Regions from separate parts of the Methylobacterium sp. Gmos1 genome, predicted to be linked through region 2. Evidence: riboswitches for the same ligand, from Rfam matches in the RefSeq annotation. Region 2 holds a riboswitch; the other holds the start of a gene.
The links. Region 2 has a riboswitch for glycine ahead of ACS5PV_RS15490 (D-amino acid dehydrogenase). Riboswitches for the same ligand answer to the same signal wherever they lie in the genome.
Positions count from the first base shown of each region.

Region 1: another riboswitch for glycine. It lies ahead of ACS5PV_RS21495 (D-amino acid dehydrogenase); the one in region 2 lies ahead of ACS5PV_RS15490 (D-amino acid dehydrogenase).

Region 1 is NZ_JBSNCC010000012.1:107,699-115,087, forward strand. Features, by position in the region: gene ACS5PV_RS21480 (hypothetical protein) at 181-528, opposite strand; gene ACS5PV_RS21485 (C40 family peptidase) at 770-1,660, shown strand; gene ACS5PV_RS21490 (helix-hairpin-helix domain-containing protein) at 1,883-2,470, shown strand; gene ACS5PV_RS21495 (D-amino acid dehydrogenase) at 2,674-3,951, opposite strand; glycine riboswitch at 4,088-4,192, opposite strand; gene ACS5PV_RS21500 (CobW family GTP-binding protein) at 4,283-5,245, opposite strand; gene ACS5PV_RS21505 (creatininase family protein) at 5,310-6,113, opposite strand; gene ACS5PV_RS21510 (MarR family winged helix-turn-helix transcriptional regulator) at 6,308-6,874, shown strand; gene ACS5PV_RS21515 (PAS-domain containing protein) at 7,086-7,389, shown strand, end outside.
Region 2 is NZ_JBSNCC010000007.1:7,440-14,828, forward strand. Features, by position in the region: gene ACS5PV_RS15480 (intradiol ring-cleavage dioxygenase) at 1-71, opposite strand, end outside; gene ACS5PV_RS15485 (alpha/beta fold hydrolase) at 242-1,315, opposite strand; glycine riboswitch at 1,752-1,849, shown strand; glycine riboswitch at 1,853-1,945, shown strand; gene ACS5PV_RS15490 (D-amino acid dehydrogenase) at 2,002-3,270, shown strand; gene ACS5PV_RS15495 (MFS transporter) at 3,776-5,110, shown strand; gene bhcC (3-hydroxy-D-aspartate aldolase BhcC) at 5,347-6,543, shown strand; gene ACS5PV_RS15505 (diguanylate cyclase) at 6,584-7,389, opposite strand, start outside.

The DNA.
Region 1 (7,389 bases), on a different contig from region 2:
CAGGATCTTCATTCAGCCAGCCTAACACGCCAGCCGGACCACCGAAATCCATGCGGATGCGTTCGATGGTGAACGATCATCTCTCGGATGGGGCTGCATCCGCAACAGCATAAGATGGGCGACAGGATCGCGGCCGCCCGAAATCACGGGCCCGGCCGGAAAATCCCGGCGCGCTCCGGCTCAGCGCCGGCCGTCGAGCGGCGGACGGAGGCGGCGCTCGACCAGCGGCCGGCCGGCCCGGCGCTCGACGATCACCGTGCGCGGACCGCGCAGGCCGCTGCCGGTGCTGATGATCCGCTCCGGCGCGCGCTCGGTCTTCGGCTTGGCGGCGAGCGCCTGCGCCGCCTGGAGCACGTGCGGGCGCACCTCCTCTAGCGGCAGGCCGATCAGGCCCGCGGCGATCTCGACCTGCTGCTCGACGTCGTCGGCGAGGTCCTGCGCCGCCGCCACCGCCTCGGAGACGGTGGGGGGCTCCTTGCGCACCCGGATCGGGGGCAGGTTGCGGGGCTTGTCGGTCGGCTTCTTCACGGGGCGGCTCATCATCATGCGGCTGAGCATAGCGCGGAGATCGCGATTGTTGCAGTGCAACACGCGCATGTCCAACCCGGCGCCGCTGGAATGGTTGCGCCTCCCTCACGGTTAGTCCCCGCTGCGGCCAGGGGAATTCGAGCCCGTCCGGTGCGCGGAACGGGATATCGGGCATAACGTCGCAGCCCTGCGCGGCGTCCGGCTTGCCCGGACCCGGCGGACCTGGGAGACTTGGGCGGCCATGACCGATCTGCCCCGCCTCGACCCGCGCCTGACCCCCGCCCGGCCCGACCTCGCCGACGAGCGCCTGCGCGGCCGCGTCGAAGCGGCGCGCTACGTGCCCGGCCGGGCGCAGCGGATCGTCGTGCCCGTCGCCCCCTTGCGGCGCGCGCCCGATCCGGCCGCCGCCCTCGACAGCGAGGCCCTCCTCGGCGAGGCCGTCACGGTCTACGACGTGCGCGACGGCTGGGCCTTCGCGCAGCTCTCCGCCGACGGCTATGTCGGCTACCTCCCGGCCGAGGCGCTCGGGCCTGCGGATCCCGCCCCGACCCACCGGGTCTCGGCCTTGCGCACCTTCCTCTACCCCGCCGCCGACCTGAAGCGTCCGGTCCTCGGTGCGCTCGGCCTCGGCGCCCTCGTGGCGGTGGCGGCGCGGGAAGGCGCCTACGCGCGCCTCTCCGACGGGTCCTTCGTCTGGGCCGGGCACCTCGCGCCCCTCGGTGCGGTCGAGCCCGACGTCGCCGCGACGGCGCTTCGCTTCCTCGGCACGCCCTATCTCTGGGGCGGGCGCAGCAGCCTCGGGCTCGACTGTTCCGGGCTGGTCCAGACGGCGCTCGCCGCCGCCGGCATCCCGGCGCCACGCGACAGCGACCAGCAGGAGGCGGCGCTCGGCGAGGCTTTGGCGCTCGCCCCGGATCTTTCCGGCCTGCGGCGAGGCGACCTGGTATTCTGGCGCGGCCATGTCGGGATGATGCTCGACGAGACCCGGCTGATCCACGCCAACGGCCACCACATGGCGGTGGCGGTCGAGCCCCTGGCCGAAGCCGAAGGCCGCATCCGCGCCGGCCGGACCGGGCCGGGCACGGGAGACGGGGCGATCCTCACGGTGCGGCGCCTGAAACCCGCCGCCTGACAGGGCGTTCGGCCAGTCCGGCGCGGCGACGATCGCCGTAACCCTGCGGCAATTTCGCCCGGCAGGACGGCGATGTCGCGCGTAATTCCGTGGACATCTGGCGGGATCTTGATTGCGCGCGGCCGTTCATGCCTCGCGCCGGCCATAACCCGCGGTAGAATGGCGCCGGGAACCGCCGCCGGCGGTCCTTTGTCTCCCGAGCCCTGAGGACACCTGCCCGCGATGCTGACCGGTTCGGCCATCACCCGCGCCCTCGTCATCGTCGTGCTGGCCGCCGGCCTCGCCGGGCTGTGGCAGTTCCTGATGCCGCGCGCCGCCGGCCCGCACGTCTCCGAGCCGCAGAAGCGCGCCGAGGCCGGCCGGAGCACGGCGCCGGCCCCGACCAGTGGGGACGCGGTGCGATCGGTCTATCCGGGCGGCCCGCGCCCGGCCGATCCGCCGGCGCCGCGCCCGGCCCCGACGGCGGAGGCGCCCCCGGCGGCGAGCCCCGCCCCCGCGAGCCCCGTTCCCATGCCGGCGCCGGTTCCCGCGCCGCCTCCCGCTCCGGCGCCCTCCCCTCCCCCGGTGTTCACCCCGGCCGCGCCCTCCGCGCCGCTGCCGCCGGCCGAGACCACCGCCGACGCGCCGTCGGGCGGCACGGTCGATCTCAACACCGCCAGCGTGGCGGAACTGAACGGCCTGGGCGGCGGCATGATCGGCAAGGCGATCATCGCCAAGCGGCCCTATGCCTCCCCGGGCGAGCTCCTGTCGAAGCGGGTGCTGAGCCGGGCGACCTACGACAAGATCAAGGGTCAGGTGACGGTGCGGTAAGTTTTCGGATTCTCATGCCGGAGGCGCGGCCGTTCCATCCGGCGTCGCGATCGCGCTCCCGTTCGCATCGATCCCGGATTTCGCTGCAAGGCACCGGGATGACCAGGGAGACCTGGATCCGGCCGGCCGAACCGAACCGGCCTTCGGAACGAGATCGTGGCCGGCACCGGCCCCCGGATGCGCCGCACCGGGGGCCGTTCCGCTCACGCCGCCATCGGCGCCGGGATCTCGGTCTCGCGCTCGGTCACGAGGTCGGCGGCGATGCGGCCGGAGCCGGCTGCCATGGTCCAGCCGAGCGTGCCGTGGCCGGTATTGAGCACGAGGCCGCGGATCGCGGTGCGGCCGAGATAGGGAACGTTCGAGGGCGTGGTCGGGCGCAGGCCGCTCCAGGCGGTGGCGGCGGAAAAGTTGCCGGCATTCGGGAAAGTGCGCCGGGCGTTCTCCAGGATCGCCGCGACGCGCGCGGCATCGAGGTGGCGAGTGTAGCCCGACAGTTCGGCGGTGCCGGCGACGCGCAGGTGGGTGCCGAGGTTCGAGTAGACCAGCTTGTACTCGTCGTCGGTGAGGCTGACCTGCGGGGCGCCGTTATGGCCCTCGATCGGGATCGAGACCGAGTAGCCCTTGGCCGGGTAGATCGCCAGGTTGACGCCGTAGCGGCGCAGGAACGGCGCCGACCACGCGCCGAGCGAGACGACGACGTTCGGGGCGGTGAGCCGCTGGTGCCCGCCCGCCACCATCGCCTCGACGCCGGTGATCCGGTCGCCGCTTGGCGAGAGCAGCAGGCGCGTCGCCTCCGAGCCGTACAGGAAGGTCGCGCCCATCGCGGCGGTGCGGGCGGCGAGCGCCTGGGTGAAGGCGCGGGCGTCGCCGCTCTCGTCCTCCGCCGTGTAGGTGGCGCCGACCACGTCGTCGATGGCGTGGGCGAAGGCCGGCTCGATCGCCAGCACCTCGTCGCGCGAGACCACCCGGCGCTCGCAGCCGTGCTGGCGCATCAGTTCGGCGACGGGCTTGGCCGCCTCGAACTCCCGGGCGTCGCGATAGAAATGCAGGATGCCGAGGGTCTTCTCCGCGTAGGACAGGTTCTCCGCGGCGCGGATCTCCTGGAGCTTGGCGCGGCTATAGGCGCCGAGCCGCACGATCTCGACGGTGTTGCGGCGTGCCCGCTCGGGGGTGCAGTTGCGCAGGAAGCCGGCGATCCACGACCACTGGTGCCGGTCGAGGCGGGGCGTGAACAGGAGCGGCGCCTTCGCGTCGAACAGCCACTTCATCACCTTGAGCGGCGCCGAGGGGTTCGCCCACGGCTCGGCGTGGCTCACCGAGATCTGACCGCCATTGGCGTAGCTGGTCTCGAGGCCGGCGCCGCCCTGGCGGTCGATCACGCAGACCGACAGGCCGGCCTTCGCGGCCCAGTAGGCGGTGGCGGTGCCGACGACGCCGGCGCCGAGCACGATGAGGTCGAAGGAGGTTTTCTGTCCCGACACGCGTTCCATCCTTCCCGCCGGTCTTGCGGCAGGTCGCAGGAGTTGGAACTCTGTTCGGGTGGCCTGAGAGATTCGCCGGGCCTTGCGACCCGGCTTGCTCCATCGGCGGGCGTCGAAGCGCCCTCTCCAGAGTGCCCTCTCGATCGCGGTCCTTCTACCTGAGAGCTTCGGCGCGCAGCACGGCTGGCACGCCTTTCCCCTTCGGTGCCGGCGCGAAGCCGGTCTCTCCCGCGATCGTCAACGGACGGCCGAGGCTGTAGCACGGCCGTAGGGTTGCGCAAAAGAGCAAAGATCGGTCGCTCCCGCGCGAGGCGGGATCGACCGCTCCCGCTCAGGCGCGGCAGGCCTCGAAGCCCTTCCGGATGGCGTCCGGATCGAGGTGGCGGCCGATGAACACGACGCGGGATTCGCGCGGGTCGCCCGGCTTCCACTCGTCCTGGAGGTCGCCGTCGAGGATCATGTGCACGCCCTGGAAGACGAAGCGGCGCGGCTCGTCGGGGAAGCTGACGATGCCCTTGCAGCGCAGGATGTCGGGGCCCTGGACCTGGGTCAGGTCGGAGATCCACGGCATGAACTTGTTCGGATCGACCGCGCCGGGGATCCGCGCCGAGATCGACTGGATCTCGTCGGAATGGTGGTGATGGTGGCCTTCCTCCAGGAAGTCCGGCTCGACCTCGATGATGCGCGATAGGTCGAAGGCCTTGCGGTCGAGGACGGTCGCGAGCGGCACGGCGCAGTGCTGGGTGCGGTGGATCTCGGCGGACGGGTTGATCGACCGGATCTGGCGCTCGACCGCGTCGAGGCCGGCCTCGTCGACGAGGTCGGACTTGTTGAGCAGGATCACGTCGGCGAAGGCGACCTGGTTCTTGGCCTCGGGGGCGTCCTTCAGGCGCTCGGACAGCCACTTGGCGTCGGCCACCGTCACCACCGCGTCGAGGGTGGCGGCCTCGCCGACGTCCTGGTCGACGAAGAAGGTCTGGGCGACGGGAGCGGGGTCGGCGAGGCCGGTGGTCTCGACGATGATCGCGTCGAACTTGCCCTTGCGCTTCATCAGCCCGTCCATGATGCGGATCAGGTCGCCGCGCACGGTGCAGCAGATGCAGCCGTTGTTCATCTCGAACACTTCCTCGTCGGCGCCGACCACGAGGTCGTTGTCGATGCCGATCTCGCCGAACTCGTTGACGATCACGGCGTAGCGCTTGCCGTGCGGCTCGGTGAGGATGCGGTTGAGGAGGGTGGTCTTGCCGGCGCCGAGATAGCCGGTGAGCACCGTGACGGGGATCTTGTCGGACATGCGGGGCCGTCTGTTCGCGGGTGAGCCGGGCGCCGGGGGGCGCCGCGACGGGTGATATAGTGTGTCACTCCGCCCGGCGCGAGGCCGGTTCGGGAGGGGTGAACCGGGCGACGTCGCGCAGCAGCTCGACGAAGGCGCGCGCGCCGTGGTCGAGGAGGGCGCGGCCGGCCTCCGCCGTGCCGAGGCGCGCGTCGCCGATGGCGCCGGCCGGGTTGAGATCCTGCGCGTGCCAGGCGAGCGCGGCCGGGCGCCCGGCGCGCAGGTGGGTGTAGGCGCGTTCCATCCGGCGGCTCTCCGGCACGAAGTCGCGGATCGCGTCGCGCCGCACCAGGTCGGGGCGGAGCGCCAGCATCAGGGCGGTCTCGATCCCGCCGCCATGGATGCCGTGGCGCACCTCCTCGTCCGGAAAGAGGCCCGGCGGGGTGCCGAAGCGGCTCCAGGCGGTGGTGACCGCCACCATCCCGTGCCGGCCGCGCAACCCGAGCGCCACGAGGTCCATGAGCGCGCTGTTGCCGCCATGCGAGGAGACGATGACGAGCCGGGTGCAGCCCGCCCGCACCACCCCGTCGCCGATCTCGCCCCAGGCCTGCAGCGCCGTCTCCGGGCTCAGGGTCAGGGTGCCGGGAAAGTCCCCGTGCTCGGGCGACAGGCCGACCGATTGCACCGGCAGCACCCGCACGTCGAGGTCGTCGGGGACGAGGTCCACGATCCGCGCCAGGTAGCCCTCGGCGATGACGACGTCGGTGGAGAGCGGCAGGTGCGGCCCGTGCTGCTCCACGGCCGCCACCGGCAGCACCGCCACGGTGGCGCGCAACCCTCCGTCGCGGCATTCCTCGGTGGTCAGGTCGCCCCAGGGCCGGGCCGGCATTGTGCACTCTCCCTCGCTCGCGCGGCCGACCATAAGCCGCGGACGCATCGGCCGAAACCGCCTCTGCGTCATCCAGGCGTCACAGGCCGGCTGGCATGTGCGCCGTCGGGGGCGCCACGCGGCGCCCCGCCCGCCGTCCTTGCGCCGACACCGCACGCGCGGCAGGATTTGTCTCGAGAGCGGGGGCGGATGCCATGGCAGCGGGCGAGCAGGCTTTGGCCGTGGACGTGCCGCGCCGGTCGGCCAAGCGCCACCGTCCCCCCGGCGCCAAGAGCGTCGGCTGGGCCCTGATGCAGGCGGCCCGCCTCCATCGCGGCCGCATCGGCGACCGCCTGGCCGAGCTCGACCTCTTCGCCGGCCAGGAGCAGGTGGTGCAGGCCCTGGCCTCGGCCGGCACCATGACCATGGGCGACCTCGCCGCGACCCTGCGGGTGCGCCCGCCCACCGCCTCGAAGACCATCACGCGGCTCGCCGCCATGGGGGTGGTCGAGCGCCGGACCGAGGCCGGGGACGGCCGCATCGTCCGGGTGCGGCTGACCGAGTCCGGGTTGGCCAAGGCCGCGGCGATCGAGGGCCTGTGGGACGAGATCGAGGCCGAGATGCTGGAGGGCTTCGACAACAAGGAGCGCCGGCGCCTGCGCAAGCTCCTGCGCCGCGCCGCCCGCAACCTCGCCGAGGCCGCCGGCCTCGAAGCGCACGATTCCGATGCCGAGGCCGAGGACGACCTCGACGGCGGGGATTCCAGCCGCGACATGGACTGACGCGCGGGGCTCGGATCGAGCCGAGGCACGGACTGATCACGCAGCCTATATCTTCCTGCCGAACGGATTAGTTCGCACGCCGCCTGCTCGATCTCGAAGATCAGGCCGCGCATAACCGTTATCGCCTTACCAGCAACATCGTTTTCCATTCTTCTGCCGTACACACGATCGGCTTGCGGTGGGCGCAAGGTGATTCTTCCGGTGCAGGCGAGTGGCCGATCACGAACATCGCGGGACGAGCGCGGCGGGACCGTCCGGATTCCACGCGCGCCCGCTTCGCACCCACGTGGCGGCCCTGGCGGTCGCCCTCCTGGTGCCGGCGCTCCTCATCATCGGGCTGATCGCGCAACGCTGGGTCCAGGCCGAGCAGGCGCGGATGGAGGAGCGGACCGCGACCCTCAACGCCCACGCGGTGGAGCAGATCGACCGCTTCCTCACCGGCCAGATCGCGATGCTGCAGGCGCTCGCCACCTCGCCGGCCCTGGAGGTGGAGGATTTCGCCCGGTTCGACCGCC
Region 2 (7,389 bases):
CGCGGATCCGGCGTCTCGGCGAAGCGGTCGATCACGGCCTGCGTGATGGTGTGCTCGTTGAAGTCGCGCATCGGCGCCTCTCCGGTCGCGGGGGTATGGTCTCCCGGGCGCCGTCCCGAGCCCGCCCCTCCGGACGATGTCGCGAAGGCGGCGGCCGGGATCTGCGGCGGAACGGTATCCGGGAGCATCGTCCGGTGCGGCACCGGCGGATGCCGGCGCCGCCGTGTCGTGGCGGGGCGGCCTACATCGCCCGCTTCGGCGCGGCTCGCAGGAAGTCCTGGAGCTGCTGCTTGTAGAATCGGGCAAAGCCCGTGGTGCCGTGGCCGCTGGTCTCGGTGCTCGCCGGGATCAGGTAGAGACGCCCGTTCTTCAGGCGCTTCATCTCGCGCTCCATGATCCCGGTCTCGGGCGGGTTGCGCTCGTCGTCCGCCGAGTTGATCGCCAGCACCGGCGCCGAGATCGCCTCCAGGCCCGGGGAGGGGTCATAGCCGCGCGACGAATCCCACTGGTAGACGTAGTCGTTGGCGTCCGCGGTGAACGGCGCCGCCAGGCGGGCATCGACGAGCTTGTCGGCGAGCTCACCGGTCGGCGCCTGCTTCTGCAAGGCCAGCGTGCCGCCGCTGGTGGCGAGGGCGAAGAACACGTTGGCGACCCGCAGCGACGGCGGCTGGGTCGTGTAGGCGCCGTTCGCGTAGGCCGGGTCGCGCCGGATGGTCTCGGTCAGGAGCCGGCGCAGCATCCAGTTGCGGCTCGCCATCTCGCTCGGCTGCGACGCCATCGGCACGAGGGCGTCCATGAACCCGGGATGCTTCACGCCGAGGATCCAGGCGTGCATCCCGCCCATCGAGTTGCCGATGACCAGCCGGACGTGCTTGAGGCCGAGATGCTCGGTGACCAGCCGGTACTGCGCCTCGGCCATGTCGTCGTAGTTGTAGCGCGGGAACTTCGCCTTCAGCCCGTCGGAGGGCTTCGACGACCGGCCGTGGCCGATCGCGTCCGGGAGGATGATGTAGTGCGTCGCCGCGTCGAGCGGCTGGCCGGGGCCGAACAGCTCGCCGGCGAAGCCGGGCGTCAGCATGCTGGCCGCCGAACCGGTGGTGCCGTGCAGGACGACCACCGGCTCGCCCTTGGGATCGCCCACCGTGGTGTAGTGCAGGCGCAGCTCCGGCAGCACCTCGCCGGTGTGGAACGTGAAGTCCTTGATCGTCCAGTCGCCCTCCCGGGGCGCCGGGTAGTCCGCGGCGAGCGCCGCGAGCGCGACCAACGACAGGGCCGCGGCCGCCGTCGCGGTCCGCAGCACACCCAAGGCACCCATGACGTTTCCTCCGCAACATTGGTCTTTTGTTTGAACGGCCGGCGAGTATCGCGCCCCGGGCCGGGACGGGCAACAGGCGTGCGCGGGGCACACCGGAGCCGCCGATGATCGTGGGCGGTCCTCGCCATCATTCCTTGCAGGAATGGCAGTGTTCCCGAACGGTCTTGAACAGCGGCTGGCGCGTCGTCCAGGGTCCGCCCGGACGGGAAACGCCACGCTCGACCCCGATGCAGCGGCCGACGGATCGTCCACGGGCTCGCACGACACGGCCGGACCGCCCCGCGGTCCGGCCGTGTCGGCGTGCGCGCCGTTCAAGACTGCGATGTTGTTTGGCAAGTCGATGCATGTCTCGTCTTCGTCTTGTCGTTCCGCAAAAATTGCCGTCGAATTCGACTTGACGACTAGGGCAGGTGCCGATACGAGTGTCGACGTCCACTACGACGATGCGGGAGAGATCGAGGGGCTTCGCGCACCCTCGGCGCCGACGGAGCAACCGCCCCGGAAACTCTCAGGCAGAAGGACCGTGTCGTCAGGACGATCTGGAGAGAGGCGGCTGCAACAGGCCGTCCACCGAAGGGGATGTCTGCCTGCGCCAGCGGGCGGACGACGCTCTCAGGTACCGTGACAGATGGGGCGCATGGGCGGGGTCATCCCGCCTTCGCACGCGTTCACGGAAAGCCAGATCCATGCCCCACATCGCCGTCATCGGCGCCGGCATCACCGGCGTGACCACCGCCTACGCGCTCCGCGAGCGCGGCTACGACGTCACGGTCCTCGACCGGAACCGCTACGCCGGCATGGAGACCTCGTTCGCCAATGGCGGCCAGCTCTCGGTCAGCAACGCCGAGGTCTGGAACAAGGCGGCGACCATCCTCCAGGGCCTCAAGTGGATGATGCGGCGCGACGCGCCGCTGCTCGTCAACCCGAAGCCGAGCTGGCACAAGTATTCCTGGATGGCCGAGTTCATCGGCCAGATCCGGCACTACGAGGCCAATACCGTCGAGACCGTGCGCCTGGCGCTCGCCGCCCGCCGGCAGATGTTCGCCATGGCCGAGCGCGAGGGCATCGACTTCGACCTGGAGCAGCGCGGCATCCTGCATTTCTACCGGGACCGCGCCGGCTTCGAGAAGGCGCTCGCCGTCAACACGCTCCTGCGCAAGGGCGGGCTCGCGCGCGACCCGGTCGGCCCCGACGAGATCCGGTCCATCGAGCCGACCCTGCAGGGGACGTATCACGGCGGCTTCTTCACGCCCTCGGACTCGACCGGCGACATCCACAAGTTCACCCGCGGCCTCGCCGAGGCCTGCGCCCGGCGCGGCGTCGCCTTCCTGTACGATTCCGCGATCGAGGCGATCGTGCCGGCGGGCGAGGGCTGGCGCATCCGCCGGCGGTCCTCCGCCGGCGACGACCGGGCGGCCCCCGCGATCGCCGAGCCGCTCGACGTCGACGGGGTGGTGATCTGCGCCGGCTGCGCCAGCCGGGACCTCGCCGCCGGGCTCGGTGACCGCCTCAACATCTATCCCGTCAAGGGCTACTCGATCACCGTGCAGCTGCACACGCCCGAGAGCCGGGAGGCGGCGCCGCAGGTCAGCATCCTCGACGACGCGACGAAGATCGTGACGAGCCGCCTCGGCCGGGACCGGTTCCGCGTCGCCGGCACGGCGGAGTTCAACGGCTTCAACCGCGACATCCGGCACGACCGGATCGAGCCGCTGGTGCGCTGGACGCGCGAGCAGTTCCCGCGCGTCGCGACCGACCGGGTGGTGGCCTGGAGCGGCCTGCGGCCGATGATGCCCGGCATGCTGCCGCGGGTCGGGCCGGGCCGGCAGCGGGGCATCTTCTACAATACCGGGCACGGCCATCTGGGCTGGACCCTGTCGGCCGCGACGGCGCAGATCGCCGCCGACGCGGTCGAGGGCGGCCTGCCGGTCGAGGGACGCCGGCTCGCCGCCTGACCGCGCACGCGGGCCCCGCGCCCGGCAGGGCTGTCCGGCACAAGGAAGAGGCGCGGTGTTCTCCTCTCCCCGCGGGCGGGGAGAGGGCTGCGTCCCCGTTCAGGAGATGCAGCGAGGCCGTAGGGCGAGGGTGAGGGGGTGTTTCCGGAGGAGCCACGTTCGGCAGCACCCCCTCACCCTCGCTCCGGCTGCGCCTCCGCTTGCCGTGTTCCCTGAACAGGAACACGGCCCTCTCCCCGCCCGCGGGGAGAGGGGATTGCCGGCGCCACTTCCGTCTCCGGACAGCTTTGCACGCCCGGGGGAGGCGCGCCCGACATCCTGGCCAGGGTGCCCCGCCTTCGACACGAGATGCTTGCTGCACGGCGCAACGCGTGCCGTGCATCAGGCCGAAACATGCCCACGCCAACCATGCGCGGGCAGGAACCATCCGCGCGACGACCACGACGCAAGAATCACGACGCAACGATTACAACGAGCGAGCCGCGACCCGGCCGGAGGAACGCCCATGAATACTGCCACGAATGCCGCCCTTCTCACGCCCCTGCCCGGCGCAGCGGCGGCCGCCCCCGTCTCGGACGACGCCGCGCGCCGGCGCGGCGTCGTCGCGGCCGTCATCGGCAACACCCTCGAATTCTACGACTTCACCACCTACGCCTTCTTCGCCGTCACGATCGGCCGCACCTTCTTCCCCACCGGCGACGCCTGGGTCAGCCTGCTCGCCTCGGTCGCGACATTCGGTGTCGGCTTCGTCACCCGGCCGATCGGCGGAGTGTTCATCGGCGCCTATGCCGACCGCGCCGGCCGCAAGCCCGCCATGATGCTCACCATCGGGTTGATGGCGGTCGGCATGCTGATGCTGGCGCTCACCCCCGGCTACGCGACCATCGGCATGGCCGCGCCCGCACTGATCGTGGTCGGGCGCCTGATCCAGGGCTTCGCGCTCGGCGGCGAGGTCGGCCCCTCGACCGCCTACCTCATCGAGAGCGCGCCGCCGGGCAAGCGCGGCCTCTACGCGAGCTGGCAGCTCGCGAGCCAGGGCCTCGCGACGCTCGCCGCCGGCGCGATCGGCCTCGCCCTGTCCCTGGCGCTGACGGCGGAGCAGATGCAGGACTGGGGCTGGCGCGTCCCGTTCCTGCTCGGCCTGCTCATCATCCCGGTCGGGGTCTACATCCGGCGCGCCATGCCGGAGACCGCGGGCGAGGGGGCGGGGCACGCCGAGGCGACGACCGGTGCCGTACTCTCGCGGCTCCTGCGCGATCACGGCGGGAAGCTGGCGCTGATGGTGCCGATCCTGCTCTGCGGCACGGTCTCGACCTATGTCGGCAACTACATGACCACCTACGCGATCACGACGCTGAAGCTGCCGGCGAGCCTGTCGATCGCCGCGACGGCGGTGGTCGGACTCTGCGTCCTCGTCTTCTCGGTGCTGGCGGGCGCCCTCGCCGACGCCTACGGCCGGCGCCTGGTGATGATCGTGCCGCGGGTCCTGCTGCTTCTCGCCGCCTATCCGGCCTTCCTGCTGATGACGCGGGATCCCGGCCCCGCCACGCTTCTGAGCATGTCGGCCCTGATCGCGACGCTCGGCGCGATGAGCGGCGCGGCGAGCCTGGTGGCGATCCCCGAGCTCCTGCCGCGCAGCGTGCGCAGCGCCGGCCTCTCGGTGGCCTACGCCTTCGTCGTCACGGTGTTCGGGGGCACCACGCAGCTCGTCGTGACCTGGCTGATCGGCGTCACCGGCGACCCGCTCGCGCCCGCCTACTACGTCATCGCAACGAGCCTCCTCGGCGTCGCCGCGATGCTCGCGACGCCCGAGACGCGGGCCGGGGCGCTGTCCGCGTGAGCATCGGTCCGACAGCCGGGAGCGGCCGCCGCCCGGGCGGCCGACCGGTTCGGCAGCGAAGGTGATGCAAGACCGGCAAGGCAAGACCGGCAAGCCAAGATTGGCCAGGCAAGATTGGCAAGACGAGCACGGCACGGCAAGCACAGTCGTGCCGCGCGTCCCTGCTCGCGGGGCGCGGCCGTCCCCCGCCGCGCCCCCGGGCACGACGAACCTCCGGCAGTGAAGGAGACGAGCCCATGACCGCCGCCCCGCAGGCCGCCCCGCAGGCCGCCCCACTTGCCGACCCGTTCGCCGGCCTCGAGGTCGGCTACGACGTTCCGGCGCTTCCCGGGATGCGCGAGGACGAGATCCAGACGCCCTGCCTGATCCTCGATCTCGACGCGCTGGAGCGCAACATCCGCCGGATGGGCGACCACGCCCGGGCCCACGGCATGCGCCACCGCGCCCACGGCAAGATGCACAAGTCGGTCGACGTGCTGCGCCTCCAGCAGGATCTCGGCGGCGCCGTCGGCGTCTGCTGCCAGAAGGTGTCGGAGGCCGAGGTGTTCGCCCGCGCCGGCATCACCGACATCCTGGTCTCGAACGAGGTGCGCGATCCCCGGAAGATCGACCGCCTGGCGCGGCTGCCGCGCTACGGCGCCCGGGTCACCGTCTGCGTCGACGATCCGGCCAACGTCGCCGACCTCTCGGCGGCGGCGCAGCGCCACGGCACCGAGCTCGATTGCTTCGTCGAGATCGATTGCGGCGCCGGCCGTTGCGGCGTCGGGACCGCGCCCGAGGCGGTGGCGATCGCCCGGGCGGTCGCGGCCGCTCCCGGCCTGCGCTTTGCCGGCCTCCAGGCCTACCAGGGGGCGATGCAGCACATCGAGCGCCACGACGAGCGCCGCGCGCAGTTCGACGCCGCGCTCGCGCGGGTCCGGGAGACGGTCGACGCCCTGACGGCGGACGGGCTTCCCCCTGAGATCGTCAGCGGCGGCGGCACCGGCAGCTATGCCTTCGAGAGCGGCTCGGGCGTCTACACCGAGATCCAGTGCGGCAGCTACGCCTTCATGGACGCCGATTACGGCCGGATCCGCGACGGCGACGGCACGCGCCTCGACAGGGGTGAGTGGGAGAACGCGCTGTTCATCCTCACCAGCGTGATGAGCCGCGCCAGGCCCGGCTTTGCGGTCTGCGATGCCGGGTTGAAGGTCCAGTCGGTCGATTCGGGCCTGTCCGTGGTCTACGGCCGGACCGACGTGACCTACGTCAAGTGCTCGGACGAGCACGGCGTCCTCGACGATCCCGACGGCGTGCTCGCGGTCAACGAGAAGCTGCGCCTCGTGCCCGGGCATTGCGACCCGACCTGCAACCTGCACGACTGGTATGTCGGGGTGCGCGACGGCCGGGTCGAGACGCTCTGGCCGGTCTCGGCGCGCGGCAAGGCCTATTGAGGCGATCGGCGGATCGAGGGTCGACGCTGCCGCTTCCGCCTCACGCCGCCCCGCGCCCGGCACGCTTGGCGGCGTAGAGCGCCATGTCGGCCTCGTGCGCGCAGGCCTCGAAGCTCGTCCGCGGCCGGTGCAGGGCGACGCCGCAGGACATGGCGAGCGGCAACACGGTGCCGTCGTCGAGCGCCAGGGGCTCGCGGCGCAGGGCCTCCTGGAGGCGTGCGGCGATCGCGCCCGCCCGGTCGAGGCCGAGGCCGGGGAGCAGGACCAGGAACTCGTCGCCGCCGACGCGGCCGATCGCGTCGTGCTCGCGCAAGCCCGCGCGCAGGACCGCCACCAGATGGACCAGCGCCCGGTCACCGACGGCGTGGCCGTGCCGGTCGTTGACCTGCTTGAACAGGTCGAGGTCGAGGGCGATCAGGCTCGACGGTGCGCGGGCCGGGTCCTGCATCGCCGCGACGGCCGCGTCGCGGAACGCCGCGCGGTTGAGCGCGCCGGTCAGCGGATCGGTGGCGGCGAGGCGGGCGAGCACCGCCTCCCGCTCGCGCAGGGCCTCGGCGCTCCGCGACAGCGAGGCGAGGCGCGCGCCCCGCGCGGAGAGGGCCGCGGCGACGGGCAGGCCGGTCAGAAGGAGGATCGCCAGGAAGACCTGGAACAGGACCGCCTGCTCGCGCGGATCCGGCGCGATGGCGGCGATCGGGCCGCGGCCGTCCAGGGTCGCGACGGCGCCGATGCCGGCCACGATCAGCACCGAGAGCGTCGTGCCGAGCCGCCCGACCCGGAACGTCGCCAGCATCACCGGGCCGAAGAGCACGAACAGCATCGGCCGCACGGTGACGAAGAACACCC